3 regions of the Cupriavidus sp. GW821-FHT07C08 genome follow, and region 1 is predicted to be linked to each of the others. Evidence: predicted binding sites of a transcription regulator. Region 1 holds the regulator's gene; each other region holds the start of a gene.
The links. Region 1 encodes sigma-54, which starts transcription at its own class of promoters, with help from an activator protein. Its sites were predicted from a motif close to TGGCANGNAANCTGCTTT; they were not measured.
Positions count from the first base shown of each region.

Region 2: AC07UK_RS10880 (phenol hydroxylase subunit) is a predicted target of sigma-54. The motif match lies at 3,953-3,970, and genes of this name have one in related genera.
Region 3: AC07UK_RS24975 (pilin) is a predicted target of sigma-54. The motif match lies at 2,762-2,779, and genes of this name have one in related genera.

Region 1 covers NZ_JBWKQZ010000012.1:117,482-127,364, forward strand. The annotation lists gene AC07UK_RS17135 (DJ-1/PfpI family protein) at 1-56, shown strand, start outside; gene AC07UK_RS17140 (ribbon-helix-helix domain-containing protein) at 158-532, shown strand; gene AC07UK_RS17145 (monovalent cation:proton antiporter family protein) at 551-2,530, opposite strand; gene AC07UK_RS17150 (KpsF/GutQ family sugar-phosphate isomerase) at 2,672-3,655, shown strand; gene lptC (LPS export ABC transporter periplasmic protein LptC) at 3,699-4,328, shown strand; gene lptA (lipopolysaccharide transport periplasmic protein LptA) at 4,397-5,047, shown strand; gene lptB (LPS export ABC transporter ATP-binding protein) at 5,105-5,905, shown strand; gene AC07UK_RS17170 (RNA polymerase factor sigma-54) at 6,038-7,519, shown strand; gene hpf (ribosome hibernation-promoting factor, HPF/YfiA family) at 7,568-7,918, shown strand; gene ptsN (PTS IIA-like nitrogen regulatory protein PtsN) at 8,374-8,829, shown strand; gene hprK (HPr(Ser) kinase/phosphatase) at 8,910-9,881, shown strand.
Region 2 covers NZ_JBWKQZ010000006.1:248,505-258,387, forward strand. The annotation lists gene AC07UK_RS10855 (NADH:ubiquinone reductase (Na(+)-transporting) subunit F) at 1-320, opposite strand, end outside; gene AC07UK_RS10860 (phenol hydroxylase subunit P4) at 358-717, opposite strand; gene AC07UK_RS10865 (aromatic/alkene/methane monooxygenase hydroxylase/oxygenase subunit alpha) at 759-2,297, opposite strand; gene AC07UK_RS10870 (MmoB/DmpM family protein) at 2,333-2,614, opposite strand; gene AC07UK_RS10875 (aromatic/alkene monooxygenase hydroxylase subunit beta) at 2,647-3,642, opposite strand; gene AC07UK_RS10880 (phenol hydroxylase subunit) at 3,693-3,917, opposite strand; gene poxR (phenol degradation transcriptional regulator PoxR) at 4,418-6,139, opposite strand; gene AC07UK_RS10890 (tripartite tricarboxylate transporter substrate binding protein) at 6,298-7,293, opposite strand; gene AC07UK_RS10895 (muconate/chloromuconate family cycloisomerase) at 7,359-8,477, opposite strand; gene AC07UK_RS10900 (LysR family transcriptional regulator) at 8,590-9,480, shown strand; gene AC07UK_RS10905 (enoyl-CoA hydratase/isomerase family protein) at 9,487-9,883, opposite strand, start outside.
Region 3 covers NZ_JBWKQZ010000022.1:58,781-68,663, reverse strand. The annotation lists gene AC07UK_RS24985 (hypothetical protein) at 1-281, shown strand, start outside; gene AC07UK_RS24980 (PglL family O-oligosaccharyltransferase) at 283-2,085, opposite strand; gene AC07UK_RS24975 (pilin) at 2,182-2,694, opposite strand; gene AC07UK_RS24970 (TerC family protein) at 3,013-3,708, opposite strand; gene sucD (succinate--CoA ligase subunit alpha) at 3,946-4,827, opposite strand; gene sucC (ADP-forming succinate--CoA ligase subunit beta) at 4,927-6,093, opposite strand; gene AC07UK_RS24955 (DUF2889 domain-containing protein) at 6,183-6,878, opposite strand; gene recX (recombination regulator RecX) at 7,191-7,658, opposite strand; gene recA (recombinase RecA) at 7,759-8,823, opposite strand; gene AC07UK_RS24940 (response regulator) at 9,050-9,739, shown strand; gene AC07UK_RS24935 (sensor histidine kinase) at 9,795-9,883, shown strand, end outside.

The DNA of each region.
Region 1 (9,883 bases):
ATCCGGCCTGGCTGGCGCAGTTCCTTGCCGTGCTGGGCACGCGGATCGTACATTAGAGCTTTCCGCACGCGGCGCCCCCACGCGTGAAGGCACGGCCCGCCCCCTGCGGCGAGCCGTGCACATGACCGCCGGCCGCGCCGCCCGCACGGGAGCAACCATGTGTGAAATCTTTATCCGCGCCAATCCGGCGTCGTACCAAAGCCAGTCGCGCTCGCTGCGCCTGCATGGCGTGGCCACCAGCATCCGGCTGGAGAGCCTGTTCTGGGAAGTGCTGGAAGAACTGGCGCGGCGCGACGACATGACCGTCAACCAGCTGATCACGCGCCTGCACGATGAACTGACCGAACATCGCGGCAGCGAGGCGGTGGCGGGCAATTTCTCGTCCTTCCTGCGTGTGTGCTGCCTGCGCTACCTGATGCTGCAGGGCGAGGGCCGCATCCCGGCCGATACCAGCGTGCCGATCCGCTCGCTGGACGCACGCGCCGTGCTCGACAACCTGCCGGAATCCTGGGTCGAGGCGCGTCCGCACTGACGCATCCGGCGGCCCGGCTCAGCCGTTCAGGATGCGCGTCTCTGCCGCTTCCAGCGCCTCGGGTGGGCCGCGCAGCACCACGATATCGCCCGGTTCCAGCACGGTCTCGGGCTCCGGGTCGAAGGCGCGGATGCCGCGCCGGCGCACCGCGGTCACTTCCACGCCGATGCGCTCCAGCCCCAGCACGCCAAGGCGCCGCCCCACCGCCGTGGATTGCGGCCCGAGCGACACGGAGTGCAGCCGCACCGAATCGCGCTCGACCATGTCCTCCTCATCGTCGCGGCCGTGGAAGTAGCCGCGCAGCAGGCTGTAGCGCGCGTCGCGCGCCTCCTGCACACCGCGCAGCACATGCCGCATCGGCACGCCAAGCAGCACCAGCGCGTGCGAAGCCAGCATCAGGCTGCCCTCGATGATCTCGGGCACCACCTCGGTGGCGCCGGCCTTCTGCAGCGTGTCGAGCTCTGAGTCATCCACCGTGCGCACGATCACCGGCAGCGCCGGCGCCAGTTCCTGCACGTGGTGCAGCACCTTGAGCGCCGACGGCGTGTTGGCATAGGTGACGATCAGGGCGGCAGCGCGGTGGATGCCGGCGGCGATCAGCGCCTCGCGCCGGCCCGCGTCGCCGTAGACCACGGTATCGCCGGCCGCGGCGGCCTCGCGCACGCGGTCGGGGTCCAGGTCCAGCGCCACGTAGTTGATGCCCTCGCGCTCCAGCATGTGCGCCAGGTTCTGCCCGCTGCGGCCGAAGCCGCAGATGATGGCGTGCTTCTCGGTCTGCAGGCTCTGCGCGGCGATGCGGGTCATGTTCAGCGACTGCATCAGCCATTCGTTGGCGGCAAAGCGCAGCACGATGGCGTCGCTGTACTGGATCAGGAATGGCGCGGCCAGCATCGACAGCAGCATCGACGCCAGGATCACCTGGATCAGCACCGGGTCGACCAGGTTCAGGCCGTCGATCTGGTTCAGCAGCACGAAACCGAATTCGCCGGCCTGCGCCAGCCCCAGCCCGGTGCGGATGGCCACCCCCTGGCGCGAGCCGAAGACCCGCGCCAGCACCGCGATCAGCACCAGCTTGAACAGCACCGGCACTACCAGCAGCGCCAGCACCAGCCACACGTGGTCCAGCACCACGCGGATATTGAGCAGCATGCCGATGGTGACGAAGAACAGCCCCAGCAGCACGTCGCGGAACGGCTTGATGTCCTCTTCCACCTGGTGGCGGTAGGGCGTCTCGGAGATCAGCATGCCCGCCATGAAGGCGCCCAGCGCCATCGACAGGCCCAGCCGCTCGGTCAGCGCCGCCATGCCCAGCGTCACCAGCAGCAGGTTCAGCATGAACAGTTCCTGCGAACGGCGCGCCGCCACCACGTGGAACCAGCGGCTCATCAGGCGCTGGCCAAGGAAGAAGATGGCGCCCAGGGCCACCACGATCTTGACCGTGGCCAGGCCCAGCGCCACCATCAGGTCGCCCGGATCGCGCGACAGCGCCGGGATCACGATCAGCAGCGGCACCACCGCCAGATCCTGGAACAGCAGGATGCTGATGATATTGCGGCCCTGCTCGCTTTCCAGCTCCATGCGCTCGGACAGCATCTTGGAGACGATCGCGGTGGAAGACATCGCCAGCGCCCCGCCCAGCGCCACCGACGCCTGCCAGGACAGCGGGAACAGCCAGTTGAAAGCCCAGCTGGCCGGCACCACCGCCAGCATCGACAGCACCACCTGCGAGCCGCCCAGGCCGAACACCAGCCGCTTCATCGAGCGCAGCTTGGTCAGGTTGAACTCCAGCCCGATCGAGAACATCAGGAAGACCACGCCGAATTCGGCCAGGTACTTGGTCTGCGCGGTGTCGCTGGCCAGCCCCAGCGCATGCGGGCCGATCAGGATGCCGACGGCCAGGTAGCCCAGCATCGGCGGCAGCTGCAGCATGCGGAATGCGACCACGCCGAAGACGGCGGCGGCCAGCAGCACCAGGGTCAGTTCCAGCGGAGAATGCATCAGGGGGTCTGGGTGACCGGCCAGGCGCGCGTCCGACCCGGCACGGGCACCCTGCCGGCAAAATACGGCGAGCACGGCAAGCACGACGTGCGCCATGGGTCGGGCCAGGCGCCATCGCATTCGTTGGTATACTTCGTCGCCATGATAGCTAATTTCGATGCGGATCGAGCACTCAGGCTCGCCCGCGACACTCTCCAGACCGAAGCCGATGCGGTTTCCGCACTTTCCGGACGCCTGAACGGCGACTTTGCCCGTGCCGTGCTGCTGATCCTGCAATGCACCGGGCGCGTGGTTGTCTCAGGCATCGGCAAGTCCGGCCATATCGGACGCAAGGTCGCGGCCACGCTGGCCTCTACCGGCACGCCGGCGTTCTTTGTGCACCCGGCCGAGGCCAGCCACGGCGACCTGGGCATGGTCACGCGCGACGACGTGCTGATCGCCTTCTCCAATTCTGGCGAGACCGGCGAGCTGCTGTCGATCATCCCGATCGTCAAGCGCATTGGCGCGCGGCTGATCTCGGTCACCGGCAACCCCGACTCCAACCTGGCCAAGCTGGCCGACGTCCACCTGGACGCGGCGGTCGAGAAAGAAGCCTGCCCGCTGAACCTGGCGCCGACGGCCAGCACCACCGCGGCGCTGGCGCTCGGCGATGCGCTGGCGGTGGCGGTGCTCGATGCGCGCGGCTTTGGTGAGGAAGACTTCGCCCGCTCGCACCCCGGCGGCGCGCTCGGGCGCAAGCTGCTGACCCATGTGCGCGACGTGATGCGCACCGGCAACGCCGTGCCCGAGGTGCGCGAGAACACGCCGCTGGCCCAGGCGCTGATGGAAATCACCCGCAAGGGCATGGCCATGACCGCCGTGGTGGACCCGGACGGACACGCCATCGGCGTCTTCACCGACGGCGACCTGCGCCGCCTGCTGGAAACCCCGCGCGACTGGAAGACCGTGCCCATCGGCGAGGTCATGCACCGCAACCCGCACGTGGTCAACGAGAACCAGCTCGCCGTCGAAGCGGTGCAGGTGATGGAAGCCAACCGCATCAACCAGCTGCTGGTGGTGGACGACGACGGCCGCCTGACCGGCGCGCTGCATATCCACGACCTGACCCGCGCCAAGGTCATCTGAGCGGGCGCGGGCCCGGCACAACCGGCACAACGCCAAGGACACCATGCAGGCACTCCTCGCCTCCCTCAGCGGCATCGTCATGCGGCTGCTGCCGCTGCTGCTGATGGCCTTCGTGGCGGGCAGCACGTTCTGGCTGGTCCAGATCAACTCCCCCAAGGAAGACCTGGCCGCGCAAAGCACCAAGAAGCATGAGCCTGATTACTTCATGGACCGCTTCTCGGCCACCGAGCTGGCGCAGGACGGCAGCACCAAGATCCGCTTCACCGGCGAGCGCATGGTCCATTTCGAGGACGACCAGACCTACGAAGTGACCCGGCCCGCCATGCGCGCGTACGAGCCGGACCGCCCGCCGGTCACCGCCCGCGCCGATATGGGCCGCATGAACGCCGAGGGCTCGGTGATCGACCTGTACGGCAACGGCTTTGTCATGCGCCAGCAGGGCGTGGACGTGTCCAAGGACCCGCAGCTGACCGCCGCATCCAGTTATTTCCAGCTGCTGGTCAATGACGACATCGTCAAGACCGACAAGCCGGTCAAGCTGACGCGCGGCCCGTCGGTGATGACCGCCAACGGCCTGATCTTCAACAACGTCACGCGCGAAGTACAATTGCTCGGCAATGTACGCGGCACCATCATCACCGGGCCGACCCCGGGCCGCGCGCCGGGGTCCTGAGCCCCGGCCCGGGGGCCGCGCCAACCCGCACCAACGTACCCAGACGCCCTCAAGCAACCCCTGCCAACATGACTGCTTCCCTGACGACATCGTCCCGTCAACGCACCGCCCCGGCCCTGCTCGCCCTGGCCCTGGCCTTCGGCCTGCTGGCCCAGCCCGCCCTGGCCGAGCGCGCGGACCGCGACAAGCCGATGGTGCTGGAGGCGGACAACGCCAGCTACGACGACGTCAAGCAGATCTATACGCTGACCGGCAACGTGGTGCTGACCAAGGGCACCATGATCCTGAAGTCCGACGCTGCCGAACTGCGCACCGACCCCGAGGGCTACCAGTTCGCGGTGGCCACCGCCAAGCCGGGCAAGCAGGCCTACATCCGGCAGAAGCGCGAAGGCGTCGACGAATACATCGACGGCTGGGGCGACCGCATCGAGTACGACGGCAAGCAGGAGTACTCCAAGCTGATCGGCAATGCCCGCATGGCGCGCCTGCAGGGCGCCAAGCAGGTCGACGAGATCCGCGGCGCGGTGCTGACCTACGACAGCCGCAAGGAGTTCTACACGGCCGCCGGCGGCGGCAGTGGCGACGCCGCCGCCGCCAATCCGTCCGGCCGCGTGCGCGCGGTGCTGTCGCCGCGCCAGGACCAGAAGACCGGCGCCACGGGCAACATCGGCTCGCCGCTGGACCTGAAGCCGGCGCCCGCGCCTGCCAACAAACCCTGACGCCTGGCGCCGGCTTGCCTGCCCGCGCCAGAAACGCCTGAACGCCAGACTGTGCCAATGACCGATACCGCAACCATCGCCGACAAGCCTTCCGTCGAAGCCTCCACCGTCCTTCCCGGCGGCAGCACGCTGGTCGTGCGCCACCTGAAGAAGCGCTATGGCTCGCGCACGGTGGTCAAGGACGTCTCGCTCGACGTGAAGAGCGGCGAGGTGGTCGGCCTGCTCGGGCCTAACGGCGCGGGCAAGACCACCTCGTTCTACATGATCGTGGGCCTGGTGGCGCTGGACGAAGGCGATATCGTGCTCGACGGCGACCACATCAGCGGCCTGCCGATCCACGAGCGCGCGCGCATGGGGCTGTCGTACCTGCCGCAGGAAGCCTCGGTGTTCCGCAAGCTCAACGTCGAAGAGAACATCCGCGCGGTACTGGAGCTTCAGGTGAGCAACGGCAAGCCACTGCCCAAGACCGAGATTGAGCGCCGCCTGGATTCGCTGCTCGACGACCTGCAGATCGCGCACCTGCGCAACAACCCGGCGCTGTCGCTGTCGGGCGGCGAGCGCCGCCGCGTGGAAATCGCGCGCGCGCTGGCGTCGTCACCGCGCTTCATCCTGCTGGACGAGCCCTTCGCCGGCGTGGACCCGATCGCCGTGGGCGAGATCCAGCGCATCGTCAGCTTCCTCAAGGCACGCAATATCGGCGTGCTGATCACCGACCACAACGTGCGCGAGACGCTCGGCATCTGCGACCACGCCTACATCATCAGCGAAGGCACGGTGCTGGCCGCGGGCCAGCCCGAAGAAATCATCGCCAATGACGCAGTGCGGCGCGTCTACCTGGGCGAGAACTTCCGCATGTGATTTAGCGGCCTGCCCGGGGCGGCAGGCCTCTTCGCGCGCGCGTGGGCCCTCCCACAGCCAGCGGCGATCGGACCGCAAAAGCGATAGCAATTTCCGTTCCAACAACGGAAAGATGCGCATAGAATAGCTCGCATGAAACCGTCGCTACAGCTCCGTCTTTCCCAGCATCTGGCCCTGACCCCGCAACTGCAGCAGTCGATCCGGCTGCTGCAGCTCTCCACGCTGGAACTGCAGCAAGAGGTCGAACAGGCGCTGACGGAAAACCCGCTGCTCGAGCGCGAGAACGACTGGATCGAAAGCCCGCTGCGCGTGGCGGCCGATGGCTCGGTCAACCTGCAGAGCGCACCGGCGCCCGCCCCGGCAGAGCCCCAGGGCAATGGCGAGGCCCGCGCCGACGGCGCGGGTGACGATGACAGCTATGGCGACAGCGGCAACGGCGACGACTATGGCAGCGGCGACTGGAGCCTGGACGACTTTGCCCGCCGCCCTCAGGGCGACGAGGACGAAAAAACGCCGATGCAGCTGCGCGAAGCCGAGCCCACGCTGCGCGAGTACCTGATGGAACAGCTCACGCCGCTGAAGATCTCGGCGCGCGACAAGGGCCTGGCCATCTTCCTGATCGAATCGCTCGACGACGATGGCTACCTGAGCGCGTCGCTTGAAGAGATCTGCACGGAGTTGCCGGAAGAACTCGAATTCGAGATCGACGAAGTCCACGCCATCCTCACGCTGCTGCAGAGCTTCGACCCGCCCGGCGTGGGCGCGCGCAACGCCGCCGAATGCCTGGCCCTGCAGTTGCGGCGCCTGACGCACCCGCAGCGCGAACTGGCGCTGAACATCGTTACCAACCACCTGGAGTTGCTCGCAGTACGCGACTACACGCGGCTGAAGAAAGCGCTGCAGGTCGATGAAGTGGCACTGAAGTCCGCACACGAACTGATCCGCTCGCTGGCGCCCTACCCTGGCCATGCATACAGCCGTCCGGAAGCCGACTTCGTGGTGCCGGACGTGTTCGTGCGCAAGGGTGGCGGCGGCTGGATCGCGCAACTCAATCCGGATGTGATGCCGAGGCTGCGCATCAACGATATGTATGCGCAAATCCTGCGTGGCGCGAAGGGTGAGTCCGGCACGGCCGGGCTGCAGCAGAAGCTGCAGGAGGCGCGCTGGCTGATCAAGAACATCCAGCAAAGGTTCGACACAATCCTGCGTGTCTCGCAGGCCATTGTCGAGCGTCAAAAGAACTTTTTCAGTCACGGCGAAATCGCCATGCGCCCCTTGGTTTTGCGGGAGATTGCCGATACACTGGGTTTACACGAGTCAACCATCTCCCGGGTGACGACCAATAAATATATGGCAACGCCGATGGGTACTTTCGAACTGAAGTACTTCTTCGGCAGCCACGTGTCCACCGAAACCGGTGGCGCGGCTTCATCAACGGCCATCCGCGCCTTGATCAAGCAACTGATAGGAGCCGAAGACCCTAGGAATCCCCTTTCCGACAGTCGCATTGCCGAACTGCTGGGTGAGCAAGGCTTTGTTGTTGCGCGCCGCACTGTTGCCAAGTATCGCGAAGCCCTGAAGATCCCCGCAGTCAATCTCCGCAAGTCTTTGTAGCCGAGCCCACCGCCTGCCTGGTGAGGCTCTTTCAGAAGGAGAAGCGCTATGAACTTCAAGATCAGTGGACACCACCTGGACATCACGCCCCCTCTGCGTGAGTACGTGGAAACGAAGCTGGAGCGAATCGTCAGGCATTTCGATCAGGTCATTGGCGTTAGCGTGCTGCTCTCTGTCGACAACCACAAGGAAAAGGACCGGCGTCAGTACGCGGAAATCAATCTACATCTCAAGGGCAAGGACATCTTTGTCGAGGCGCATCACGAAGACCTATATGCAGCGATCGACGCACTCGTCGACAAGCTGGACCGTCAGGTGATCCGCTACAAGGATCGCGTGCAAGGCCACGACCGCGAAGCGGTCAAGTACCAGATGGCCGCAGCGCAAATGCAGCAATGACCGTGCCCGGCAGCCCCGCAGCGGGCTGCTGAATCAGGATTGAACAGGCAAGCCGCGCCACGAAGCGCGGCTTTTTTGCGCCCTCGCGTTCCGGGTTGCCGCCGGCATGCCGCGCCCGCACTGGCGGTGCGGCCCGGCTGTGGCGCCGGAGCCAACGCTTTTCACCCGAATGGGCAAGAGTGTTCGCAAGCGCTGCGCCAAGGTGTATGCTGCGCCATACAAAGAGAGGGAATCCTGGCCGCGCCCCGCATCGGTGCGCCGGCTCCCGGCCCGGAGGCACGATTGCATCACCATGTATCGTTCTGCACCGGCTTGCCCCGCTGCGCTGCACAATACAGGGGTAGTCGCTGCTCTATAATGGGCCGGACGCCTCCGGCCAGGCCAACGGCAGCCCGGAGCCAGCCCACTGCCCGGCGGAACGATCTGCCCGCTAACTGAAATCCTGCGCATCGCCCATGAATCGTTTGGCCAAATTGCTGCCACCCGGCAACATCACCCTGGACGTCAGCGTCACCAGCAAGAAGCGTGTGTTCGAGCAGGCCGGGCTCCTCTTCGAGAACAACCATGGTGTGGCGCGCGCCATCGTGACGGACAACCTGTTCGCGCGCGAGTCGCTGGGGTCCACCGGCCTGGGCGCAGGCGTGGCGATCCCGCACGGCCGCATCAAGGGCCTGAAGCAGCCGCTGGCCGCCTTCATGCGCCTGGCCGAGCCGATTCCGTTCGAATCGCCGGATGGCAAGCCGGTATCGCTGCTGATCTTCCTGCTGGTGCCCGAACAGGCTACGCAGCAGCATCTGGAAATCCTGTCAGAAATCGCGCAACTGCTTTCCGACCGCGACATGCGCGAAGGACTGGCCACGCTGCCGACGCCCGATGCCGTCCATCAGCTGCTGATCGCATGGCATCCCTGATCCCCTGATCCCCCAGGCGGGCCGGCACCAGACCGGGCAGGCGCCAGGCGCTTCGCAAACCGCCCCACCAGTCATACCGCATGGAACTCACCGGCGTCACCTCCCAGTCCATCTTCGACGACAACGCAGCCGACATCAAACTCTCTTGGGTGGCCGGCCTGGAAGGCGCGGACCGCGCCTTCGACGTGGAGTTCGCCCGCGAAGCCACCTCCGCCGCCGACCTGGTGGGCCACCTGAACCTGATCCACCCCAACCGCATCCAGGTGCTCGGCAAACCCGAGATCACTTATTACCAGCGGCTGGACGATGAGACCCGCAAGCGCCAGATGGGCGAGCTGATCCTGCTGGAGCCGCCCTTCCTGGTGATCGCCGACGGCATGGAGCCGCCGCCCGACCTGGAACTGCGCTGCACGCGCTCGTCCACGCCGCTGTTCACCACGCCGGTGTCGTCGGCCGCGGTGATCGACCACCTGCGCCTGTATCTGTCGCGCATTTCCGCGCCGCGCGTGACCATGCACGGGGTCTTCCTCGACATCCTGGGCATGGGCGTGCTGATCATGGGCGAATCTGGCCTGGGCAAGAGCGAACTGGGCCTGGAATTGATCTCGCGCGGCCACGGGCTGGTGGCCGACGATGCCGTGGACTTCGTGCGCCTGGGGCCGGATTTCATCGAAGGCCGCTGCCCGCCGCTGCTGCAGAACCTGCTTGAAGTGCGCGGCCTGGGCCTGCTCGACATCAAGACCATCTTCGGTGAGACCGCGGTGCGCCGGAAGATGAAGATCAAACTGGTGGTGCAGTTGGTGCGCCGCAACGACGGCGAGTTCGAGCGGCTGCCGCTCGATTCGCAATACCTGGACGTGCTGGGCCTGCCGATCCACATGGTCAAGATCCAGGTGGCGGCCGGGCGCAACTTGGCCGTGCTGGTCGAGGCCGCGGTGCGCAATACCATCCTGCGCCTGCGCGGCATCGATACGCTGCGCGACTTCATGGACCGGCAGCGCGCCGCGATGCAGGCCGATGCGGTTTCGCGCGGCCAGGGCCGCCTGCTCTGAGC
Region 2 (9,883 bases), on a different contig from region 1:
TCGGCGCGATAGTCGGTCAGCGGCAGGCCCAGCGCATCGGCGTCTTCCTCGATGTCGGCCTCGATCACCAGGTCCGACTGTGCGGTCGCGCAGCAGGCCAGGCACTGGCCGTTGTCGCGCTCGAAATCCATCAGCGCGAAGCTGGAGGCCTCGCCCTGCTCGACCTCGCCGTCGACCACCTGCACCTTGCAGGTGGCGCACAGGCCGTGGCAACAGGCATGAGGCAGCCACACGCCGTTGCGCAGGCAGGCGTCCAGCACGGTCTGCCCGGGAGCGATGGGGATGGTCTGCCCGATCGGTTCAATGGTCAGCGAATACATCTTGGTCTCCTTCCGGTGGTGCGTTCGCCCGTGCGCCTCAGCTGTGGCTGCCGCCGATGCCGTCCAGCCCCGGCGTGCGGAAGCGGATCACGTCCTTGTGGCCCAGGCCGTTCTCTTCCAGCGAGCGGTCCAGGTCGGGCTGCCAGGGCTGGCAGCCGCGCAGCCACTGCACCTGGCCCCAGTCGATGCGGGCAAAGTCGGGGTGGTAGCCGTAGACGCCGGGCAGCACCTTGTCCACCACGTCGCGCAGCGGCATCGACGGCGGGAACGGTAAGCAATGCGGGGCGCAGAACAGCAGGTGGCCGTCCCAGCCGATATAGAGCAGGCGGTTGCCGTGGAACACGGCCTCGCGGTCGGCCGCCTCGAAGGCGTAGTCGCCGATGGATACGACGGGCATGGTTGTCTCCTTGTGTTTTGACGGGGCCGCTTCAGGCGGCCTCAAGCGGCATCTGCGGCATCTGCGGCATCTGCGGCAGGCCCGATGCCCTTCCACGCGTTCCAGTTGCGCTGGTCCTGCGAGCCCTCGAAGTCCAGGTTGTCAGCGCCCGGGTTCAGCCGGTACCACTTGAGCACGTCCTCCAGCGTGGCGCCGCCGCAGTTGCCCTGGTAGATCTGGTGCACCGGCAGCCAGGCCTGCGCGTACTTGGCGGGTTCGTCGTCGAAGATGTCCTTGCAGCCGTCCGAGCAGAAGTGGAACTTCATGCCGTGGTAGCTGCTTTCGCGGTAGCAGGTCTGGGTCGGGTCGTCCGGCTCCGAGAACACCATCGGGATCTGGCAGGTCTGGCACAGCATCGGCAGCGTGGCGTTGTAGAAGCGGTCGCCGGCCTGCTGGCGCTCCTGCCAGTGGTCCAGGCGCGGCTTGTAGTAGCGCTCGAAGGTCTGCGGGTACTTCTCGGCCAGCCACGCCATCTCGTCCGCCTTGGGCACCCAGGTGTGGAAGCCGGCCGCGCCCGCGTAGTTGTAGAAGGTGGCCCAGGCCTCGTGCGTGATGCGGTCCTTGGTCTTGGTGGCCACTTCGTGGTACTTGGGCATGCGCAGGCCGTAGCGCTCCAGGTCCTTGAACAGCGCCCCGCCCGCCTGCTCGAAGTACATCTCCCAGGCCTCGGCCCACGACATCACGCGCTTGGGCAGCATGTAGTCCATCATCATGCCGACCAGCGTGAGCAGGCGGAAGCCGCGCCAGAACCACTTGTCCAGCCACTTCTGCAGGATCGGGATATTGCCGGGGTCCTGCTCGCACAGGAACTTGACCACTTCCAGGCCCAGCGTCATGTGGCGCGACTCGTCGGACTGCGCGGAGAAGCCGAAGGTCACCGTGGCCATGTCGCCGTTGTAGGCGGCGCCCGACATGAACGGCATGAACAGCAGGTTGGTCAGCACATACTCGAACGAGAACGAGATCGCGGTGATGAACTCAAACGGCCCCGCGCTCATCGCGTCCTCGAAGTAGGACTTGGGCACCGACAGGTACCAGACCCGGTCGTGCATGTGGCGCCATTCGCCAAAGCCGTGGAAGTACTTGTTGTAGACCGACAGCGTGTGCAGCTGGGTCTGGGCGTGACGCAGTTCGTCGACCGACTGCATCTGCGCCGCCACGCGCGCGCCGGCGCCGCGGAAATGCCGGCCCAGGTGCGCGTAGCCGCGGTGGGCGGCGTATTCCAGTGGCGTCACGCCGGTCAGGAACAGCCGCAGCGCGTTCAGGTAGCGCGGATCGGATACGTTCAGGTGGCCGTTGTTCTGCACGAACGAGTCGATGATCGCGTACAGCTTGCGCTCTTTCTCCGACTGGTATTTCCAGTAGGCATCCATGGTCATGCGGAACGGGTCTTCCCATTTGTCCCAGTCGTGGATGCGGATGCCCTCGTACTTGTCGAACGGGAAGACCTTGTCCATCGGCTCGTAGGTCGTTTCCCAGGCCAGGTCCCGCGTCATCGAGGCGTACTTCTCGCGCAGGTTGAGCTTCTTGCGTGCGTCCATGATGTCTCCGTGATGTTCTCTATGCCGCTGCGGTATCAGGCGTTCCAGCGCAGCGTGAAGGCGTCTTCGTCTTCGTCGATGTTTCCGCACAGCGAGATCAGGTTCAGGTGGATCTCCTGCAGGTCCCAGTCGCGGCCTAGCTTGCCGGCCACCAGTTCGCGCACGATGGTCAGGTGGCCGGGGGCGTCGATCTTGACCATGGCGGGAAACTGCGACACCACCGCATGCGGGTTGGCCTCGGTGATGGCGTCGATGATGGGTCGGGTGTCGTCGTTGTTCTGCAGGGCGATGTAGACGTTGGCAGCGGTGGCTGACATGGCGTGTCTCCGTGGGATTCGTTGTGGGCGGATCAGGCAGCCAGGCCGAGCTTGCCCAGGCGGACTTCGAACTGCTCGCGGCACAGCGCCACCATCTGCGCGCCGTCCTCGCCGGTGAGCGCATCGGCCACCGGCACCAGCGCCTGCGCCACCTCGGCGCAGGCGGCGCGCGCCCAGCCAGACAGCAGCACGCGGTTGGCATCGGACTCGGCCGCGGCGGCCTGGATCACGGCATCGACCCAGCGTGCGTGCTCGTCGCGCCAGTCGTTCATGAATTCGGTCAGCACCGCCAGCCCGGTGCCGCAGGCGCGCGCGATCACCGCGTCGGCATGCTGGTAGACCAGCGGGTAGAGCAGCCCGTCGAGCACCAGGTTCTGGGCGACGAAGGTTTCGAACCAGTCCTCGGTGACAAAGGTGTGCTCGACAAAGCGGCGCAGCGGCTGCCACGCGGCACTCTCCAGCCACGCCATCCTGGCTCGCTCCAGTGCCACGCCGGTATTGCCGTCCAGCAGCATGCCGATACGCGACAGGTATTGGGCGATGCCCAGGCGGTCCATCGCGCAATAGGTGCAGGCCTGCGTGATGGCCGTGCCCCAGCCATAGTCGGCGCAGTAGAAGTTGTTCATGTTGGCGCCCCACTCCACATGGCGCAGCGGCAGCAGGCCGGTGGCCAGGCGTTCCTGCCATTCGGCCGGCAGCGCCTGCAGCAGCCCGCGCTTCTCGACGAAGGCAAAGCTCTTCTCGGTTGCATCCTGCTGGCGCGCGCGCGCGGTAACGTAGGCGCCGTAGTAGAACTGGCGCGGGTCCTTCAGCGCGTACCAGTCCTGCATCACGATCGCCGTGCGGCGCTTGTCATACAGCTCAAATCCGGGGTCCCAGGTGGGGCGGTAGTGGAAGTTCACCTCCGACTGCACGTCGTAGGTCGCCTCCTGGTAGCGCGACGCCGGCTTGTCGCCGAAGCGGCGCGCGACATGGCCGTAGGTCTGGCGCAGCGGCTGGATCTGCTGGGTCTTGATATCGACTTGCATCGCTTGGTCTCCTGTATCCCTTCTCTCTTTGTGATGCGGTGGCTGCGGCGTCAGTCGTCGGCTTGCGGCTGCGGCGCGGCTTCCAGCGGGGGCAGGAAGCGCACGCGGTTGACGCAGCAGAAGGCTTCGAACATCGGCTCCGGCATGATCAGTTCGACGTTGAGCTCGGGGTCGGCCACGCTGAAGGCGAACTGCACAAACCCTTCGGGGGTGCGGCCGTCGACCCGCACATAGCGCGGCGTGGCTTCGAACAGGGGAACCGACGGGGTGTTCATGGCGCGCTCCTTTGCGTTGGCTGGACGCAGGCCTTACTGCGAAGACCGTGCCAGCGAGCGCGAAGCGTTGTGGGACAAGGTTTGCGGGGAATTGGCGGTGGCGAGCGTGCGCGTTAACCCGGAAAGGTCCGCACGAAACGCATCGATGAATTGATGAAGCTGCGCACAGGCCTTGATCAAATGATCAAAAGCCGCGCTGGGCGGGCGTTTGCGGGCAGCGAACCGATGCGGATGGGATTGCCCTGCGGCGCAGCAGCGTGCGTGGGCAACATAGGTGAGAAGACTTGATCTGACAGGGAAAAATCGCTGGCGCGGTGCAGCATCGGGCAACTTCGGGCCGATGCGCGGCCGGGAGGGGATGCATCAAATGATCAAGTGGGGAAGAAGGGAGGATTCGAGGCGCGTGATGACGCGATCGATGTTGATGACCACCGGCGCGCTCCCTCTCCCGCAAGCGGGAGAGGGAGCAAACCATCGGCATTTGAAGCCTGAAAGCGGCCTCAGTTGCCGTGGCCGTTGCCCCCACGCGTACCGCGCATCTTCCACCGATACGCCAGCTGCGGCCGCGTAATGCCCAGCAACCGCGCGGCCTGGCTCATATTGCCGTCGGCCCGCTGCATCGCCGCCTCCATCAGCACGGTCTCGACGTCGCCCAGCGCCAGCTGCTGCTCGGACATCTGGTCCAGGAGCGCATGGACCGCGGCTTCGCGCAGGTCTGGCAAGGTGCCGCCCGCCCCCAGCCGCGGCGCGGTATCCACCACCGGTGCCACGGTGCCCGGCAGGAACAGGTGGTCGGCGGTGATCTGGCCACCCTGGCTGGCCAGGATCACGCCGCGCTCGATCACGTTCTCCAGTTCGCGCACATTGCCGGGCCAGTCATAGTGGCGCAGCTCGGCCAGCGCGCGGTCGGTGATGCCGACGATGCGCTTGCCGTGGCGCGCGCCATAGCGGGCCACGAAGCGCTCGGCCAGCGGCCGGATATCGTCCAGGCGCTCGCGCAGCGGCGGGATCGTGACCGGGTAGACATTGAGGCGGTAGTACAGGTCTTTGCGGAAGGTGCCCTGCTTCACCGCTTCGGCCAGGTCGACATTGGTGGCGGCCACCAGCCGCACATCCACCTTGCGCGTGCCGGTGCCACCCACGCGCTCGACCTCGCCTTCCTGCAGCACGCGCAGCAGCTTGGACTGGGCCGAGGCGGACAGCTCGCCCAGCTCGTCCAGGAACAGGGTGCCGCCGTGCGCACGCTCGAAGCGCCCGGGGCGCGACTGGCTGGCGCCGGTGAAGGCGCCCTTTTCCACGCCGAACAGCTCGGACTCGATCAGCTCGTCGGGAATCGCCGCGCAGTTCACGGCAATGAAGGGCTTGTCGGCACGCCCGCTCACGCTGTGCAATGCCTGCGCGAACCGCTCCTTGCCCACGCCGGTCTCGCCCAGCAGCAGCACCGTCACGTTGCTGGCCGCGGCGCGCTGCAGCAGGCTCCAGGCGGCGCGAAAGCCTGGCGAGGTGCCGACCAGGTCGGCCGGCGTGGCCGGGGTGCCCTGCAGCGCGCGCAGGTGCTCGACCTCGCTCTGCAGGGCGATGATGGTCTCGATTACGGGATCGGGCTGGTACAGCGCCAGTGCCTGCGCGCCGTCTTCCCAGGCTTCCACCGGCTTGCCGATGATGCGGCAGTGCGGGTGCCCGCAGGCGATGCACTCGACCTCGCGGTACAGGATGGTGCGCCCCATCAGCGCCGAGGTGTAGCCGGTGGCGTAGCCGATCTGCATCCAGCAGGCAGGCTCGTCGACGATGCCGAACAGCTGGCGGTGGACGTCGCCCTCGAAGGAGTCTTCCCACAGGAATTCGCCATCGTAGATGCCGGCGGCGATATCGATGTCGACCTTGACCGGCGTGACCCGCACCACCCCCTCGATGGTATGCAGGCAGGGCCCGATCTCCAGCTGGCCGAAGTCGCTGTGGCCGGCGCGCAGCTTGCGCGCGACCTCCGCATCGCGCATGCCCGAATGGAAGCCCATGCGGGTGAACAGGCCGCGCGCGCGCTCCATGCCCAGGGTGTCCACCAGTTCCTTGCGCAGGGCGCCCAGGGCGGCGGTATGGATCAGGATCATGCGCTGCTCGTCCAGCCAGATCGCGCCCTCCTCCATGGCAAAGCGCAGGCGGCGGGCAAGATCGGCCAGGCCATCGCGCATGGTGGCCGAGAACTTGTCGGTTGAACTGCTCATTGTCTCCCCTCAGTGCCGGCGGGTGATCCGCTCGAGTGTGCCTTTCGGCTGGCATCTTACGCACATTATGTGCCAGGGAGACGGGGGGCTGGGTAATGACCTTCCCCCGGAGCATCTCCGGGGGACTCCCCCCTATGAACCGCGCTGGTCCAGGCCGCTCAATCCGCCCGGATACCCCGCTGGCGGATCAGCACACCCCACTTCTCGGTTTCCTTCGCCAGGTGCTCGCGCAGCACCGCCGGCGAACTGCCGATCGGCTCGGCGCCGATTTGCGCCAGCCGCTTCTGCACCGCAGGCTTGCGCAGCGCCTCGAGCATGGCGCGGTTGAGCGTGTCGATGACCGGCTGCGGCGTCTTCGCCGGCACGAAGGCGGCGAACCAGGGCGACAGTTCATAGCCCGGCAGGCCGGCTTCGGCCACCGTCGGCACATTGGGCAGCGCGCTTGAGCGCTTGCTGGTGGTGACCGCGATCGCCGTGAGCTTGCCCGATTCGATATGCGGCCTGGCCGAGGTGATGCTGTCGAACATGTAGTCGACCTGCCCGCCCAGCAGGTCCGTCATGGCGGGGCCGCTGCCCTTGTAGGGGATATGCAGCATGTCGACACCGGCCATCGAGGTGAACAGCTCGCCCGCCAGGTGGATCGAGGTGCCATTGCCCGCGGAGGCATAGGTGTACTTGCCCGGCGCCGCCTTGGCGTGCGCCACCACGTCCTTGACAGTGCTTTCCTGGCGCCGCGCCTTGCTGGCCACCAGCACGTTGGGCACCACCGCCAGCAGCGACACCGGCGCGAAGTCCTTGACCGGGTCGTAGCTCAGCCGGCCGTACAGCGCCGGGTTCACGGCCATGCCGTTGGCGACGATGATCAGTGTGTAGCCGTCGGCGGGCGCGCGCGCCACCAGTTCGGCGCCGATATTGCCGCCGGCGCCCGGCCGGTTCTCGACCACAATGGCCTGGCCCAGCGTGCGCGACATGTCTTCGCCCAGCGTGCGCGCGATGTTGTCCATGGCACCGCCCGCGGGAAACGGCACGATCCAGCGGATCGGGTGGTCGGGATAGGCCGCGTGCGCGGCCGGTGCGGCGAACGACAGGCCGGCAGCCAGTGCCAGCGCCCCTGCGCGGCCGGTGCTTGCCAGCCGCTGGAATAACGTTTTCATAGTCTCCTCACTGCTTGATGCGCCCCGCGCATATGGCGTGTCATGCGGGGAAGTTGCCTGCCAGTTCAGCCGCGCCGGTAGTGCGCCAGCTTGTCTTCATCCAGCGCCAGCCCCAGGCCGGGGCCTTCGGGCAGATGCAGGCTGAAGTCGCGGTACTCGGGGCGCTGCTGCACGATATCGTCCTTGAGCAGCAGCGGTCCGAACAGCTCGGTGCCCCAGGCCAGCTGCGGCAGCGTGCAGAAGCCATGCGCCGCGGCGATGGTGCCGACGCTGCCCTCCAGCATGGTGCCGCCGTACAGCGCGATGCCGGCGGCGTCGCCCACCGCGGCGGTGCGCAGCATGCCGAAGATGCCGCCGGCCTTGGCGATCTTCAGCGCGAACACGTCGGCGCCGCCAATGCGCGCCAGTTCCATCGCGTCTTCCGGGCCGCACACCGCTTCATCGGCCATGATCGGCACCACGAAGCGCGCGGCCAGCCGGGCCAGCGCCATGCGCTGCTCGCGCGGAGTCGGCTGCTCGATCAGGTCGATGCCCGCGGCTTCCAGCATGGCGATGCCGGTGGCGGCGTCGGCCTCGTTCCAGGCCTGGTTGACGTCGACGGTGACGCGCGCCCGGTCGCCCAGCGCGCGCTTGATCGCGGCCACGTGGGCCACGTCGTCGCGCACGCTGCGCCGCCCGATCTTCAGCTTGAAGGTATGGTGGCGGCGCTCGGCCAGCAGTTGCTCGGCCTCGGCAATGTCGCGGGCGGTGTCGCCGCTGGCAAGCGTCCACAGCACCGGCAGTGTCGAGCGCACCGCGCCCCCCAGCAGCGTGGCCAGCGGCACGCCCAGGCGCTTGCCCTGCGCATCCAGCAATGCGGTCTCCAGCGCGGACTTGGCGAAGCGGTTGCCGCGCGCGACCTTGCCCAGGCGCGCCATCGCGCCATGCACGTTGGTGGCATCCTGGCCAACCAGCGCAGGGGCCAGGTAGGTGTCGATGGTCAGCTTGATGCCTTCCGGGCTTTCGTCGCCATAGGACAGGCCGCCGATGGTGGTGGCCTCGCCGATGCCCTCCACGCCGTCGCTGCAGCGTAGCCGCACGATCACCAGCGTCTGCTGCTGCATGGTGGCCATGGCCAGCTGGTGTGCCCGGATGGTGGGCAGGTCCACCAGGATGGCTTCCACCGAAGTGATAGTCGTGGTCATACCTTGTCGATGCCAATTGATCATTTAAGCCAAGTATGCGGCTTGACTTTGCCGGCGTCCAAGACCGATGATGTCTCGATCGATACCCTACAGGTATGGGAGCAGGACACCAATGGAACTCCGGCACCTGCGTTATTTCCAGGTCGTGGCCCAGGAACTCAACGTCACCCGCGCCGCCGAGCGGCTGCATATGGCGCAGCCGCCGCTGTCGCGCCAGATCCGCCAGCTGGAAGAAGAAGTGGGCGTGGCACTGTTCGACCGCGTCGGCCGCGGGCTGCGGCTGACCGAGGCGGGCCGCTTCCTGCTGGAGCAGTCCACCCAGCTGACGCAGCGGCTGGAAGAAACCATCGAAGGCACGCGCCGCATCGGGCGGCAGGACAAGCGCTGGTTCGGCATCGGCTTCGTGCCGTCGGTGCTGTATGGCGTGCTGCCGGAACTGATCCGCGAGCTGCGCGAATCAGACCGGCACGACCAGCAGGTAGAGGTAGGACTGGCCGAGATGATCACCGTGGAGCAGATCGAGGCGCTCAAGGCCGGCCGCATCGACCTGGGCTTCGGCCGCATCGCGCTGAACGATCCCGCCATCCGCCAGCAGGTGGTGATGGCCGAGCCACTGGTGGCAGCGCTGCCCGCACGCCTGCCCGCGCCGCGCCGCAAGGCGCTCACGCCACAGGCGCTGGCGGCGCAGCCGTTCATTCTTTACCCGGCCCGGCCGCGGCCCAGCTATGCCGACCACCTGCTGTCGCTGTTCCGCGCGCAGGGCCTGCAGTTGCGTGTGGCGCAGGAGGCCAACGAACTGCAGACCGCGCTGGGGCTGGTGGCGGCCGGCATTGGCATCACGCTGGTGCCGGCGTCGATCCAGCGCCTGCATCGCGACGACGTGCGCTACTGCCCGATCGACGCGCCGGGCTTCGTGTCGCCGGTCATCATGAGCTACCGCGAAGGCGACACGTCACCGTTCCTGGCGCGGGTGGTGGAATGGGTGATGCGGCAGGGACAGTAAGCTGCATCAGGTGCCGGTGAACTGCGGCCTGCGCTTTTCCTTCCAGGCCAGCGCGCCTTCGCGGATGTCCTGCGACTGGGTAGCCCGGCTGATGTCGCCAGCCAGCGCGTCGGTATCCAGCGCGCCGCGCCCGATCGCGTTCAGGTGCCGCTTCATGCCTTGCACCGCCAGCGGTGCCAGCCCGGCCACGGTGTCGCTGAGCTGGACGGCGCGCTCGCGCAGGCGCTCCGCCGGCAGCAGCTCGGTCAGGAAGCCGCGGCGGAACATCTCGTCGGCGTCGATGCGCTCGGCGGTCAGGAACAGGTGCTTGGCGTGGTTCAGGCCCAGCCGGCTGATATAGCGCTCCATGCCGCGCTGGTAGAAATGCAGCCCCAGCCGAGCCGCCGGCATGAACATGTCCACC
Region 3 (9,883 bases), on a different contig from region 1:
TGGGCGCAGCGGCGGGCGCGGCCTTTAATGGCGGTTCGGGTGCGGCGGTGGGTGCAGGCGTCGGCCTGCTGACTGGCGCGGCAGTCGGCGCGGGCAATGCCCAGTACGCCGGTTACGGCACGCAGCAGCAATACGATGCCGCCTATGTCCAGTGCATGTACGCCAGCGGCAACCGGGTGCCCGCTCCCGGACGCGTCGCCGCTGCGCCACCGCCGGCACCACGGTACTACTATCCGCCGCCCCCGCCACCGGTCTATTACAGCCCGTATCCGTACTATTAGGTCAGTCCCGGGGCCACTCGGAGTACCGACGCGAACGGTCGCCAACCCATGCGCAGAATGCCTGCGGACGTTGGTCTGGTGCCAGATCGCGGCATGCCTTCGCAATCTCGGCGTATTGCGCGACTTCATCGCCAAGGTAGTACCAGCGCAGCCGTTCCATCCACTGGCGGCCTTGCGCAGGATCGCCGGTCAGCGCCAGCAGCCATGCGGTGCGCGCGATCATGGTCGGCGTGGGCAGCAGGTGGACGGCGGCGATGTGGGCGGGCAACAACTCTGCCGCATTGGCCGGCGTGATGGTGGCCTGGCCGGCAGCGTCGGCCTGCGCGTACTGGCGGAACCAGAAGCGCGGCATCGGCAAGGCATTGCGGCGGTCTTCGCTGCTGGCGTATTCGCGGGCTTCGGCGCGGCGGTAGTCTTGCCACATGGTGGCCAGCACGGCCACAGCCACCACGACAAACGCGATCGCCAGCCCCCGTGCCACTGGCATCGGCACGCGCCAACGCCCGAATCCTGACGGCTCCAGCCAACCGAGCATGAAGCAGAACGGCAGGAAGAAATAGAGGTAATGCAGCGGGTATTCGAGCATCGAATGCGCGCACAGCATCGCCAGCCAGGTGAGCACCAGCACGGTCTGCTTGCGCTCTTCGTTATCGCCGTGCCACAAGCGCACGCGAATCACGCGCCATAGCCACGCCAGCAGGATCAGGCCCACGCCGGCGGTGCCGACGATGCCCGTCTTCGCCAGCAGGTCGAGGATCGCGTTGTGGGCGTGCAGGGACATCTCCACCTTCACGCCGACTTGCTGCATCTGCTGGAATTGCGCCCAGCCGAACTCGCCCCAGCCGACGCCGAACCAGGGGTGGGAGCGGAACATTGCCAGCGCGTGGGTCCACAGCGCGCCGCGCGCGGACATCTGGTCTTCGGCTTCGAGTTGCGCGATGGTGTCGAACAGGCGCCAGTCGAAGGCTTGTCCTGCCGCGCGGATTGCGGGCTGCAGGATCAGCAGCATCGCCACCATTGCTACGGCTACGACGAGCAGACCGACTGGCCGCTGCATTGGATCCGAGTCGCGCCGCCCGCCTCGTGCCAGCCACGCCGCGACCAGTGCATAGACCGCAGCCAGGCCAACATGCAGCACGCCGGTGCGCGAGCCGGACAGCACGATGCCGCTTTCCAGCAAGGCCACGGCGGCGAGCCACATCGGGAAACGCAGGCGGCCCCGCGAGGCCAGCCACACTGATGCCACCAGCGCCAGGCCTTCAACGGTGGCCTGGTGGTTGGGTTGGTTCAGGTTGCCCCAGAGGCGGCGGTTGTTATCGTAGAAGTAGGTGGAGACGAGGCCAAAGGCACGGGGTTCGAGGTGGAAGAGCTGCACCCACTGCGTCACGACACCAAGCAGGCCAGCGATGAGGAACGCGATAGCGAGAGTGTCAGCAATCTCCAGATTGGATGCAGGCGATGCGCGGCAGTACGCCCACGATGCACACGTCACCATCGCGCCAAGAACCAGCGTGAGAACAGTAACATGGCGGCTGCCGGTGATATCAGGGTTGCCGGTGACGCTGAGTACAAGGCTGACGACGACCAGCCAGAGAAACAAAATCGAGACCCACGGAATCGAGCCGAAAGGCGATGCTGCAGACCGTCGCACTGCATAGATGGCTAGGACAGCGATCGCACCGAGCGCGCCGGTCCATTCGCCATAGAACGTCGCAAGCGGCAGTGTGTGCCGGGAGACTAGCAGCGGAATGGCGATTGCTGCGATGAGGGCGGCCGACGGGAGAGTTGTCCGGGACGGCGGCATTGAGGCGCCTGGTTAGGGGAAAGGCGCATGATAGCTTGGAGCGTAGGCAAAGAAAAAGCGCCCGAAGGCGCTTTTTCTTTAAGGAACGTACTGAAATTAGACCTTAGGCAGATACTGTGCGGCCAGAGTCGAGTTGGCCGTGTCAATTGCCCACGTCGCTGCCCCGGCGGTAAAGGTGCCGAGCAGGATGACTGTCTTACCACCCAGCGCAGGAGGAATATTCCCAGCAGCCGCCTTGTACGTAATGGTAATAGTTGCAGTTTGCGGAGTCGCGCCAGCCGCGCTTGTGCCGGCAACTGCGATCGTGGCTACCAGATTGCTGGCAAAGCCTGCAGGAAGGGGAATACCGAGGGCATCAGCACCTGCCTGCGCCGCATTCGACGCGGCACTAATGTCACCACCCGAGGCAGCCATGGCAATGGCCGTCTTTACCGCAGAGGCAAGTGTGAGACCTTCGGAAGCCTTTGCCCGAACTGTGTAATCCTGATACTGCGGAATCGCAATCGCCGCCAAAATACCAATGATCGCCACCACGATCATCAGTTCGATCAGCGTAAAGCCCTTCTGGACACGACGGCCCAGCTTCTTCAGTTGTTGTACCCGTTGCATGATTTGACCCCTCGAAGAGATTTTAGTTGAGCGTTGCACGTCTTCGGTTTCGTGACGCGGGGACTATTGAGCAGTAAGCGTGCCAGCGGCATCCCCCATCCGTAGGAGGTGAAAAGCGACAAATTTCGTCACCCGACAGGGGGATGCATGCCGTATGCGCCAAAATTTGTCACTTGCGCCCCCTACCACCGCACGAAGCGACAAAATGTGCGATCACTCACATGAGTTAGTTGGCCAAGGCACCGACGGCCGCCTTGCCGGCGCACCAATGAAAAAGGGCGGCCAGCTGGCCGCCCTTCTCGCCTGGGCGGAACCTCGTCAGGCGGTCTGTGCCGACCGGCGGCTCAGCAGCTTGCCCATAAGCACCACCAGGATCGCGCCGGCGGCGCCGAATACCAGGTGGGCGTGCGGCACGTGGACTTCGAACCAGGCGGCGTCGACCGGGTCGCTGACCAGCATTTCGCCGGCCAGGTAGCCCAGCAGCGCGGCGCCCAGCACGATGATGACCGGGAAGCGCTCCATGACCTTGAGCAGCAGCGTGCTGCCGAACACGATCAGCGGAATCGACAGGCCCAGGCCGATGATCAGCAGCATCAGCTGGCTGCCCTCGGGGCCCTTCTGCGCAGCGGCGGCCACGGCCACCACGTTGTCGAGGGACATCACCAGGTCGGCGATCAGGATGGTACGGATGGCGGCCCAGATATTGTCCTTGCCGTCGTGGCCTTCCTCGTCGTCATCGCCGGTCAGCAGCTGCACGCCGATGTAGACCAGCAGCACGGCGCCGACGATCTTCAGGTACGGCAGGCTCAGCAGCTTGACCGCGGCCACGGTCAGCACCACGCGCATGATGATGGCGGCGGCGCTGCCCCAGAAGATGGCCTTCTTCTGCTGGGCGGGCGGCAGGTTGCGCGAGGCGAGCGCGATCACCACCGCGTTGTCGCCGGACAGGACGATATTGGTCAGGATGATCGATCCCAACGCAATCCAGAATGTGGTGGAAGACAGCAACTCCACGGCAGGGCTCCTCGATTTTTTTAGGTGGCACACCCGTCATCTGACGGGGTTTCGGATGTCTCAAAATACGAACATGACTGTTTACCGCACGAACCTTTCGATTACATTTCAATCGTGTCATGTTTCGCCTAGGGGGTATCCCTGACCCCCGCTGCGCCAGAATGACAATGCCCCCGCGCGGGCGGGGGCATTGCCTGGTGCGCCATCCCCGCGCTGGCGGGAATGGCAAGGTACGTCTTACAGCATTGCCTTCAGCAGGCGGCCCATCTCCGACGGGTTCTTGGTCACCTTGATACCGCAGGCTTCCATGATTTCCAGCTTGGCCTGGGCGGTATCGGCACCGCCCGAGATCAGCGCGCCGGCGTGGCCCATGCGCTTGCCCGGAGGCGCGGTCACGCCAGCGATGAAGCCAACCACCGGCTTCTTCATGTTTTCCTTGATCCAGTAAGCCGCGTTGGCTTCGTCCGGACCACCGATCTCGCCGATCATGACCACGGCGTCCGTTTCCGGATCGTCGTTGAACATCTTCATCACGTCGATGTGCTTCAGGCCGTTGATGGGGTCGCCACCAATGCCGACAGCCGACGACTGGCCCAGGCCCAGCGCGGTCAGCTGGCCCACGGCTTCGTACGTCAGCGTGCCCGAGCGCGACACCACGCCGATGCGGCCCTTCTTGTGGATGTGGCCCGGCATGATGCCGATCTTGATTTCGTCCGGCGTGATCAGGCCCGGGCAGTTCGGTCCCAGCAGCAGGGTCTTCTTCTTCTCGCGGCGCATGCGGTCCTTGACTTCCATCATGTCGCGCACGGGGATGCCTTCGGTAATGCAGACCACCAGGTCCAGGTCGGCGTCAACGGCTTCCCAGATCGCGGCAGCGGCGCCTGCGGGCGGCACGTAGATGACCGACACGGTGGCGCCGGTCTGGGCCTTGGCGTCCTTGACGCTGGCGTAGATGGGAATGCCTTCGAAGTCTTCACCGGCCTTCTTCGGGTTCACGCCCGCGACGAAGCAGTTCTTGCCGTTGGCGTAGTCGCGGCAGCCACGGGTGTGGAACTGGCCGGTCTTGCCGGTGATGCCCTGGGTGATGACCTTGGTGTCTTTGTTGATCAGAATCGACATGCTGTAATCCTTTGCTTGGCTACGAGCGGCGCGCGCGAGGGCGCATCAAAGCGCCTGCGCACCGCCCGCGTTCGCGTATGGTTGCGTTCGTGCGACGGCTTACTTGCCAGCGGCAGCGGCCACCACCTTCTGGGCGGCTTCTTCCATCGTGTCGGCCGAGATGATGGGCAGGCCCGAGTCGGCCAGCATCTTCTTGCCGAGGTCTTCGTTGGTGCCCTTCATGCGCACGACCAGCGGCACCGTCAGGTGCACGGCCTTGGACGCGGAGATCACGCCTTCGGCGATCACGTCGCAACGCATGATGCCGCCGAAGATGTTGACCAGGATGGCCTGCACGTTCGGGTTGCTCAGCATCAGCTTGAAGGCTTCGGTCACCTTCTCGGTGGTGGCACCGCCGCCCACGTCGAGGAAGTTGGCCGGCTCGCCGCCGAACAGCTTGATGGTGTCCATGGTGGCCATGGCCAGGCCGGCGCCGTTCACCAGGCAGCCGATGTTGCCGTCCAGCGAGATGTAGGCCAGGTCGAACTTCGAGGCTTCGATTTCGTTGGCGTCTTCTTCATCCAGGTCGCGGTAGGCAACGATTTCCGGGTGACGGAACAGCGCGTTCGAGTCGAAGTTGAACTTGGCGTCCAGCGCGATGACCTTGCCGTCGCCGGTCAGGATCAGCGGGTTGATTTCAGCCAGCGAAGCGTCGGTTTCATAGAACGCCTTGTACAGGCCTTGCAGGGCCTGGCGGGCCTGCGCCACGCTCGCGTCGGGCACGCCGATCTTGCGGGCGATGTCGTCGGCTTCAGCGTCGGTCAGGCCGACCGACGGCTCGATGATCAGGGTGTGGATCTTTTCCGGGCTGTGGGCAGCGACTTCCTCGATGTCCATGCCGCCTTCGCTCGAGGCCATCAGCGCGACCTTCTGCGAAACACGGTCCACCACCAGCGAAACGTACAGTTCCTTCTTGATGTCGGCGCCTTCTTCGATCAGCAGGCGGTTGACCTTCTTGCCTTCCGGGCCGGTCTGGTGCGTGACCAGCTGCATGCCCAGGATGTTCGAGGCGTAAGTCTTGACGTCGTCGATGCTCTTGGCAACCTTCACGCCGCCGCCCTTGCCGCGGCCACCCGCATGAATCTGGGCCTTGACGACCCACACCGGGCCGCCGAGCGTTTCTGCGGCCTTCAGGGCCTCGTCAACCGAGAACGCGGGGATGCCGCGCGGAACCGGCACATTGTATTTGCGCAGGATTTCCTTGCCTTGATACTCATGGATATTCATGCGTGTTTCCTTTCGGGTAGGCGTAAAAGGTAGAAGGGAAGAATCTGAAAGAAGACGAACTCTCTCGTCAGGCTGGCCAATCCTGAGAATCAGCCGGAGGTGCCGGTCGGCCGCTCGGCCGGGACAGCGTCGTTGCCGTGGTCGCCGCGGTCGCCATTGGCCGCGGCTGGCGCCTGAGGCGCGGTTGCGACGGCAGGTGCTGCCTCGGCCCGTACCTTGGGCGTCGGCTGGTGACCATACCAGCGCGGGTAAAACTGACGAACCACCTCGCCATCGAAACGCAGGGCGTGGCAGCCGTTCAACTGATAGGGCGGCTCCGGATTCGGGTCGTCCTCGCCGTTGTCGCGGATATTGATGACTTCACCGGCAAAGGCCTGGATCGCCGTGCTGGGCAGCACGCCGGCGGCCTCGGTCAGGTGGGAGCAACCGTGCATGCCGCCCAGGCGCTCACGCACGGCCTTGCGAAAGCCCTTGCGCAGGTTCAGGCCGATCAGCTTGCGGTAAGCCGGGCCGATCGTGTCGCAATGGGACGGATACGGCACCCAGTCCGAGCAGGCCTCGGCATCCAGCACCGTCATTTCCTCATTGATCGTGACGCGCAGCCACAGGTCGTGCAGGGGCTGGCCTACCGGCCGGACGCGGTCGCCGGCCAGTTCGATGTCGCGAGGTTTGGTGTCGGTCAGGCGCACCTCGATATCCCACAAGCCGTCCTCTCTCTGGTACGCCTCGGCCGTAATGGCGCGACGGTGACGCTGGGAGCGGTTGACGGGCTGGGACAGAGGCATGGCCAGGCTGGAAATACGGGGGGCTGGGGAACGGCGGTGCCGGAGCACCGAATAACCTGGGGAGTTTAACATGCCCCGCCGCGTTGGCCGGGAACATCCTTGCGCAGCAACTGTCGCGGCGACGATTGTCGGCCGACCATGGTACCCGGCATGGCACGGCGTCTTGCCGCAACGCACCAGCAAACATGGGCTCAGCGATGGCAACAAAATCGTCTCCAATCCAGCCCGGAGATGACGCAATGCAGCGAATACACCCTGATGGCAGTGCAGGTACTCCGGGTGAAAAATGGCGCATGCACCATACGCCGGTACTTAACTCTCGTCGCCGTAGTCTTCGTCGGCACCCTGGATGATCTTGCTGACGACCGAACGCGAAAACCCGCGCGCCACCATGAAGCGGATCTGCTTGGCCCGCGCCTCGGGCGTGTCGGGCGGTGCGCCGAAGCGCTTGCGCCAGACCTCACGGGCGCGCTCCACTTCCGTGGCGCGCAGCCGCTCCTGCAGATCACCCAGCTGCTCGCTGCCGAGCTTGTGGGTCTTGGCCTCCTGCATCACGCGCGCGGTGCCGTAGCGGGCGCCGCGGCGGTGCACCAGGCTGTCGGCAAAGCGCTGGTTCGACAGCCAGTTCTCGCGCTCCAGCGCGTCCAGCAACTGCTCCAGCTGCTCGGCCGACTCGGCATGCGGCGCCAGCTTGCGCGCCAACTCGGCACGGCTGTGCTCGCGGCGCGACAGGTAGCCGACGGCGCGGGCCTTCAGCGAGAGCGGGGGACGGGTTGCCATGGGTTACCGAATTCTGTGGATGGGGACCCGCGCCAAGCAAAAAGGCCGGGGCATCGGCGATGCCCCGGCCTTCCGGATGGCGCAATGGCCGCCGGCGCGGTCAGTCTTCGACCGCTACCGGCGTGGCAGCCGCCGTGGGGTTCATGGCCACCACGCCCAGCGCCGCGCGCACCTTGTTTTCAATCTCGTCGGCGATGTCCGGGTTCTCGCGCAGGTATTCGCGCGCGTTGTCCTTGCCCTGGCCGATCTTGTCGCCGTTGTAGCTGTACCAGGCGCCGGATTTTTCAACGATCTTGGCGTCCACGCCCAGGTCGATGATCTCGCCCTGGCGCGAGATGCCCTGGCCGTAGAGGATGTCGAAGAAGGCTTCGCGGAACGGCGGCGACACCTTGTTCTTGACCACCTTGACCTTGGTCTCGTTGCCGATCACGTCGTCGCCCTTCTTGATCGAGCCGATGCGGCGGATATCCAGGCGCACCGAGGCGTAGAACTTCAGCGCGTTGCCGCCGGTGGTGGTTTCCGGCGAGCCGAACATCACGCCGATCTTCATGCGGATCTGGTTGATGAAGATCACCAGGCAGTTGGTGCGCTTGATGGTGCCGGTCAGCTTGCGCAGCGCCTGGCTCATCAGGCGGGCCTGCAGGCCGGGCAGCGAATCGCCCATTTCGCCTTCGATTTCGGCCTTGGGCACCAGCGCGGCCACCGAGTCGATCACGATCAGGTCGATCGAGCCCGAGCGCACCAGCGCGTCGGTGATTTCCAGCGCCTGTTCGCCGGTGTCCGGCTGCGAGATTAGCAGGTCGCCGACGTTGACGCCCAGCTTGTTGGCGTAGCTGACGTCCAGCGCGTGCTCGGCGTCGATAAAGGCGCAGGTGCCGCCCAGCTTCTGCATCTCGGCCACGACCTGCAGCGTCAGCGTGGTTTTGCCCGAGGATTCCGGACCATAGATCTCGACCACGCGGCCGCGCGGCAGGCCGCCGACGCCAAGCGCGATGTCCAGGCCGAGCGAACCGGTGGATACCACCTGGATGTCCTTCTCGACCTCGCCGTCGCCCAGGCGCATGATCGAGCCCTTGCCGAACTGCTTCTCGATCTGGGAGAGCGCGGCGGCAAGCGCCTTCTGCTTCTCGGCGCTCACGCCGGCACCTGCCTTCTTGTCGTCCATGGTCGTCCTTGAATCAATGGTGTATAAATAGGCCGCATGTGGCGCGGCACCGGCATTTTCCGGCTCCAGCGCCGGCCCGGCTGTCTGCGCGGCCGCTCTCCAGGGGGTCTCCCCGGGCGGCCCCAGCGGAACGTGCGGGTACTGTATAAAAAAACAGTATGCTTGGCAAGCCCCATCGCGCCCCATTCCGCCGGCGCCGGCTATGCCGGCCAGGGTGGAGACAACCATGCGCATTCTGATCGCCGAAGATGACGACGTGCTGGCCGACGGCCTGACGCGCTCGCTACGCCACTCGGGCTATGCCGTCGACCACGTCACCAACGGCCTGGAAGCCGATTCCGCGCTGTCGACCCAGACGTTCGATTTGCTGATCCTGGACCTGGGCCTGCCGCGCATGTCCGGGCTGGAAGTGCTCAAGCGCCTGCGCGCGCGCGGCGCCATGCTGCCGGTGCTGATCCTGACCGCCGCCGACAGCGTCGACGAGCGCGTCAAGGGCCTGGACCTGGGCGCCGACGACTATATGGCCAAGCCCTTTGCCCTGTCCGAACTGGAAGCGCGCGTGCGCGCGCTGGTGCGGCGCGGCGCCGGCGGCGGCGCCACGCTGATGCGGCACGGGCCGCTGGCCTACGACCAGGTCGGGCGCATCGCCTATCTCAACGACCAGATGCTGGACCTGTCCGCGCGCGAGATCGGGCTGCTGGAGATCCTGCTGACACGCAGCGGCCGCCTGGTATCGAAAGAGCAGTTGGTGGACCACCTGTGCGAGTGGGGCGAGGAAGTCAGCAACAACGCCATCGAGGTCTACGTGCACCGGCTGCGCAAGAAGATCGAAGTCGGCGGCATCCGCATCGCCACCGTGCGCGGGCTTGGCTACTGCCTGGAGAAATTCCAGCCGGCGGTCGCCGCGCCCCACTGATCCCCGCCCGACGCCACCGCAGGCCAAGCGACCGACCTGAGCGCAAACCGCCGAGATGAGCCTGCTGCGACTGCCCTGGCGGCGCGCGCCCCGCGCCGCGCCACCCCCTCCTTCCGCCGCCCCGGCCCCGGACGCCGCCGACCA